One region of the Paenibacillus sp. FSL R5-0923 genome, then DNA from elsewhere that is predicted to be linked to it. Evidence: predicted binding sites of a transcription regulator. Region 1 holds the regulator's gene; the other holds the start of a gene.
The links. The regulator Rex, encoded in region 1, represses fermentation and respiration genes when NADH is low (regulators of the CRP and FNR family bind a similar motif). The targets are predictions, from matches to a motif close to TTGTGAAATATTTCACAA.
Positions count from the first base shown of each region.

Region 1 (3,213 bases):
TGTCCTTGGTTCCGTAAGTGTTATTATCATCGGGCTAAGCATGAAGCTGGTATTGCAGACGTGGTCATTACGAACCACTCTAAGCTTTTCGCTGATGTTAAGGCTGGGCATCAACTACTTCCCGCTTATGAACATCTTGTAATAGATGAGGCCCATCATCTGGAGGACGTGGCTGGCAAGCATTTAGGCATGCATATGAAGCATTTCACGGTGGCACATACATTATCGCGTCTTTATAAGGATAGTCGAAATGGCCAACTTCCTACACTTCGCCAAATGCTTCAGTCATCAGGCAGTGAGGAAGCTTCTGAATGGAGCGGAGTGATCGATAGAATCTATCCGGACCTGCTTACCGTAAAAGAAACCTGGGATCTGCTTAGTGATAAACTATTCAGCCTCTTGCCGGAACGTAGCGATGCAGCGGCGGGAGAAGCCGGCCAGTTAGTCATGCGGCTACTTCCTACCCGTAAACCGAAAGATTGGGATGAATTGGTTGCTTTAGAGAATACTATGAATCTGACATTAAGCGAAATTATCCGTAAAGGTGATAAAATGCTTAATGAGATGCGAGATCAAGAAGGTCAATCTTCCTCAGATAGTCTAGTTACCGATATTAGCGGCTTATTTAAGGATTTAGCTTCGATACGTGAGCAAGTACGGTTTTTTATGGGATTAAATGATGAGAATGTAGTATATTGGCTGGAGGCGAATGGAAATTATCGCAGTAAATCGCTACAGCTGTATGCCGTTCCTGTTGATGTTAGTACTCAGCTTAAGGAGCTGTTTTTCGACAAGAAGAAAAGTATCGTGCTAACTTCGGCGACACTCTCTGTCGATAAATCTTTCCAGTTTATGATTGATAATCTCGGACTTAATGAAGCTGCGGAAGAGGGGCGTCTGATGACGTCACTCCTGCCTTCTCCCTTTAAGTATCGGGAGCAGGCGCTGTTAGTTATTCCGCGGGATTTCCCTAGTGTGAAGGGGAGTGTAGGCGATGCCCGATTTGTCGATACACTCGTACAGTCACTAGCAGAAGCAGCTATTACAACACGTGGGCGGATGCTTGTCCTGTTTACTTCTTACAAGATGCTACGCCAGGTTTACGATCCTCTGAAAGAGGCTCTAGCCTCACAAGAGATCACGGTGCTAGGTCAAGGCGTGGAGGGGGGCAGCCGTAGCAAGCTGATCCGCCGTTTTCAGGACAGTGCAGCTTCTGTACTATTAGGAACAAGCAGCTTTTGGGAGGGTGTAGATATTCCAGGTGAAGCATTAACATGCTTGGCCATCGTGAGGCTCCCATTTCAACCGCCAAACCACCCTCTAGCGGAAGCGAAGTCTGAGTTATTACAAGCCCAGAAAAAGAATCCGTTCATGAAGTTGTCTGTTCCTCAGGCGGTTATTCGCTTCAAGCAAGGATTTGGGAGGCTGGTACGGACAGCGCAAGATCGGGGTATTGTTATTGTGTATGACACAAGGGTGATCGAATCTCACTATGGGAAGTATTTCCTCTATTCGTTGCCTGGCCCGAAAATGGAGCATATGCTTACGGATCAAATGGTTCCTCGTATAGCGGAGTGGTTGGAAGACGGAGGCGTTTCTTGAAAAGAACGTCATCGATCTTATTAATCACTCTACAAGGAAGGGCGGTATAAGAATACCGCTCTTCCTTGAGACGAGGTGCAGATATTTCGATAGGATTTGAACAGAATATCACTTAAATTAGGAGGTAAATTATGAAATCGGATAAAATATCAGAAGCCGTTGTTCGCAGACTTCCTGTGTACTTGCGTTTCTTGAATGATCTCCAGAAACGTGAAATATTAACCGTTTCCTCACAAGAACTAGGACAAAAACTTGATTTAAATCCTGCTCAAATTCGTAAAGATTTAGCTTATTTTGGAGACTTTGGTAGAAAAGGTATCGGGTATGACGTAACTTATCTTATTGAAAAAATCCGTCATATTCTGAAGCTGGATCAACAATTGAATGTGGCTTTAGTAGGTGCTGGTAACCTTGGACATGCATTATCTAATTACAATGCTTATCTGAAAGATACTATGAAGATTACCGCTATATTTGACTCCTATGCACCTAAGGTGGGGCGGAAAATCAACTCTCTTACCGTTCAACCGATGGAGGAGCTTGGTCAGACGGTTCGTGAGCAAGGTATTCGAATTGGGATAATTACTGTGCCTGATTCAGAAGCGCAGAATGTAGCAGATATTCTCATTGAGTCTGGCATTGAGGCGATTTTGAATTTTGCACCAGTGATTCTAAAAACACCATCGAATATCCGTGTTCATGCTGCCGATTTTACAACGGATTTGCAAAGCCTTGCTTATTATTTGAAAGACGGAAAGGAAGAAACCGGAAATGAAGAGCAGTAAAACGATTATTAAGGGCGGGCGTTTTCTTATTTCGGGAACAGATGAGCCGGTTCTGAGCGGATACATGACTATTGAAGATGATTTGATCACTTACATAGGAAAAGAAGAGCCTTTAATGGAAGATGATGTGCAAGTTGTTGATGGCAGTCGTCTGCTGTTTATGCCAGGTCTGGTAAACACACATGGCCATGCCGCAATGTCATTGCTTCGTGGTTATGGAGATGATTTAGCACTTCAGGTGTGGCTTCAAGAGAAGATGTGGCCGATGGAAGCGAAATTCACTGGAGAAGATGTATACTGGGGAACCTCCTTGTCGGTACTGGAAATGCTAAAAGGTGGTACTACAACCTTCTTGGATATGTATGATCATATGGATCGAGTAGCAGAGGTAGTCGAATTATCAGGCATCCGTTCCGTACTGATGAGAGGCGTAATCGGATTATGCCCAGAGGAAGTACAAAATCACAAGCTTGCGGAAGCGATTTCTTTTGCACGAAATTGGCATGGTAAGGCTGATGGTAGAATTACGACGATGATCTCGCCACACGCCCCATATACTTGCCCACCGGACTTCTTTGTTAAGTTTGTACAAGCGGCACATGATTTGGATTTACCGATGCATACCCATATGTCCGAGACCAAACGCGAAGTGGAGCAGAATGTGGTGGATTACGGACTTCGGCCTGTAGCGCATTTAGAGAAGCTTGGAATGTTCACACGTCCGTCTATTGTTGCACATGGCGTTCATTTGAATGATGAAGAGATCGAGATACTGGCTCGTCATGATGTAGGCGTGTCTCATAACCCAGGAAGTAATCTGAAACTG
Region 1 is NZ_JBBPAT010000001.1:2,897,846-2,901,058, forward strand. Features, by position in the region: gene dinG (ATP-dependent DNA helicase DinG) at 1-1,602, shown strand, start outside; gene MKX35_RS12900 (redox-sensing transcriptional repressor Rex) at 1,734-2,387, shown strand; gene MKX35_RS12905 (amidohydrolase) at 2,374-3,213, shown strand, end outside.

Region 2 (3,213 bases), 290 kb from region 1:
ACAGAATACGGAGCTGGAGCCGTTCGAAAGGACGGAGATACGCCTACTTGAGGTAGTTTCCATTGAGCAGGCAATAGCTAGTGAGCCGCATCCGGACTCATTTCCTATCACAGACGCAGAACAAGCCGAATGTATAGCCGCAGTCGAAGCTGGTTTAAGCCAGCTCTTTCCGGATGAATCCGGAGAATGGATGTTGAAGACTTTTCAACGGGAAAGAGGACATATTCAGGCAACACTGAGGATGAAGGCGCCAAGTAATCGTATATTCCAGCGTAAGATCCTCCTGTTCATCGATGTGCAGAATTATAAGGTTATAAATTATATGGATAACAAGCCAATGCTCGATATGTTTGATGAGTTCAAGAGCGAAGAGGGGATTTCTGTAAGCCATGACGAAGCTTATGACAAGCTCAAGGGATGGTTCGAATTAACACCCGTCTATGTGTATGATCCTGGGCAGAAGAAGTATGTGCTGTGCGGGAAGTTAGATTGTAATTATGCTGTGAAGGCCACTAGTGGAGATGTGGTGGAGTTGAGTAGTTTGGAATGATAGTGCAAGCTTTCTTATACTGAGTATGACGAATAAAGGTAATGAAGTATAGTAAGGTGATGCAAATATAATAAAATGAGTAGAACTTACTAATTTTGTGAGTTACTTTGGGAGTTGAAAATATGACGACAGCTACAGGAACCAAGGAAAATCCTTGGAAGTTAAAGACACCACCGCAAACATCCGAGTATGAAATGTATAAGGTCGAAAAAGACGGTAAAGAAATTATAGTTTGCACTGTAAGGAAAACGGTTTTGCATTATGACTACCGCTGTATTGAAGATCTGCACGCCATGCTTATACAAAATGGTGATTGGATGGAGTTAGGAAGTGCTGATGAGCAAAAACCAGCAAAAGAAGGTACCGTTGAAGCATGGGGGCGTTCACCTGAAAACCCTGTCGGCGGTTGGTATGGATTAAAGAAGGGACTTCGGGGGCGATTCGGAATGTATATCCCACCGTTGCTCGAAGAATTGGGTCTTGCGGAAGTAGAGCATAATCCAAGAAACAATCGGATGAAAGCGATCTTGTAAACGAAGGAGAGCCTAAAGGCTCTTCTTTTTTTGAGCCATGCCCCTAACCGGTGGTCTTTCGTACACATTGCAGTGATTAATTTAGTTACAAAACGTTTTTTTTAGTTACATAAACTTTCAAGAGCAGGCCCTTTGCCGTTAAGCTGATTGTAAAAATATTCACAAGGGGGCAAAGCTATAACATGAATAAAAAAGTAACCACTGCTCTTATTCTCGTTCTCTCAGTCATGCTTGTTATCACAGGATGTGGCAACAGCAACAGCAGCAATGGAAACGGGAACAAGAACACCAGCAAGATCAACGAGACAAAGGAAACTGAAGCCGTTTCGGGAGCATCCAAAGCTAGCTATACACCGTACGATCAACTAAAAGATAAATATGACATCATCATTATTGGTGCAGGCGGTGCCGGAATGTCTGCTGCACTTGAGGCGAGAGCAAAGGGTATGAACCCGGTTATTTTTGAAAAAATGCCGGTTGCCGGCGGAAATACAACAAAATCATCTTCGGGAATGAATGCTTCTGAAACAAAATTCCAAAAAGAGCAAGGCATTGAAGACAGCAATGATCTGTTTTATGAAGAGTCCTTAAAAGGTGGCCATGATACGAACGATAAAGAGATGCTTCGTTTCTTCGTAGACAATTCCGCAAGTGCGATTGATTGGCTGGATTCTATCGGGATTAGATTGAATAATATCACGATTACAGGCGGGATGAACGAAAAACGCACACACCGTCCTGAAGATGGCTCTGCAGTAGGACAATACCTTGTCAAAGGCTTGGTGAAAAACGTACAAGAACAAGGCATTCCCCTTTTTGTGAACGCCAATGTCAAGGAAATTACCGAAAAAGACGGTAAGGTCAATGGCGTCAAAGTTATCTTTGACCAAACGGAAGAGAAAACGATTACATCGTCTGCTGTCGTGGTGACAACCGGCGGTTTCGGCGCCAATTTAGACATGATTTCAGGAGTCAGATCTGATTTGGAGGGGTACGTTACCACCAACCAGCCGGGCAGCACCGGTGACGGTATCAAGATGATTGAGAAGCTCGGCGGTACCACAGTCGATATGGATCAAATCCAAGTTCACCCGACTGTGCAGCAGGAAAAATCCTATCTCATTGGGGAGGCTGTTCGTGGGGAAGGAGCGATCCTGGTTTCAAGTGTAGGCAAACGTTTCACAAACGAACTGGATACAAGAGATAATGTCACCGCTGCAATCAATAAGCTTCCTGAGAAGTCTGCGTTTCTTGTATTTGATTCCGGCGTAAAATCTCGCGCTAAAGCGATTGAACAATATGAAAAAATGGGCTTCGTTATCGAAGGAGATTCGATCGAGGCTTTGGCAACAAAAATGGACGTACCGGCAGATCAGTTGAAAACTGCACTAGAGACCTGGAACAGCGCGGTGACGAATAAACAGGATGCCGACTTCGGCAGAACAACCGGAATGGACAATGACTTGTCCGGCGCGCCATATTATGCAATTAAAATCGGCCCGGGAATTCACTACACGATGGGAGGCGTGAAAATCAACACCAACACAGAAGTTTTAAATAAAGACGGACAACCGATTCCAGGCCTTTTTGCAGCAGGCGAAGTTACCGGAGGCTTGCATGGTCAAAACCGGATCGGCGGTAACTCTGTTGCGGAAATCATTATTTTCGGCCGCCAAACGGGTATGAAATCCGCTGATTTCGTAAAAGCTCAATAAGTTATCCCCCCTGTCTCTTTTCGGTTAGACAAACAAACGCTTGGGCTCATCTTAGCCATGCGTTTGTTGTGTTATTATGACGGTGTAGCGTATAAGGTCATAGCGATCCTTGCACGTATACGTTAGAATGAAGAAAAATTTCCGGAGGGACAGCTGATGAAAATTGGCAAACACACACTTCGGCTGCAAACTACAATTACTTTGATGATTGGTGCAGTTCTTATCATAATGCTGCTAGTGGTCTATGTGCTATTTAGTATAAAGGTTTCCTCACAAACAAAATCCTCGTTGGAACAAAAGGCTGTGATCATTTCCCGTACGTTATCGCGTAACCCTCTAATTATTGAAGCGTTAAACAAATCACGCAGCTCGTCTGAATTGCAAAGCTACACTGAGGAAATCCGATTGTTGAACA
Region 2 is NZ_JBBPAT010000001.1:3,192,406-3,195,618, forward strand. Features, by position in the region: gene MKX35_RS14185 (hypothetical protein) at 1-550, shown strand, start outside; gene MKX35_RS14190 (DUF6855 family protein) at 673-1,083, shown strand; gene MKX35_RS14195 (flavocytochrome c) at 1,266-2,798, shown strand; gene dcuS (DcuS/MalK family sensor histidine kinase) at 2,955-3,213, shown strand, end outside.
Region 2: the regulator Rex is predicted to act here: its motif matches at 1,231-1,248, upstream of MKX35_RS14195 (flavocytochrome c).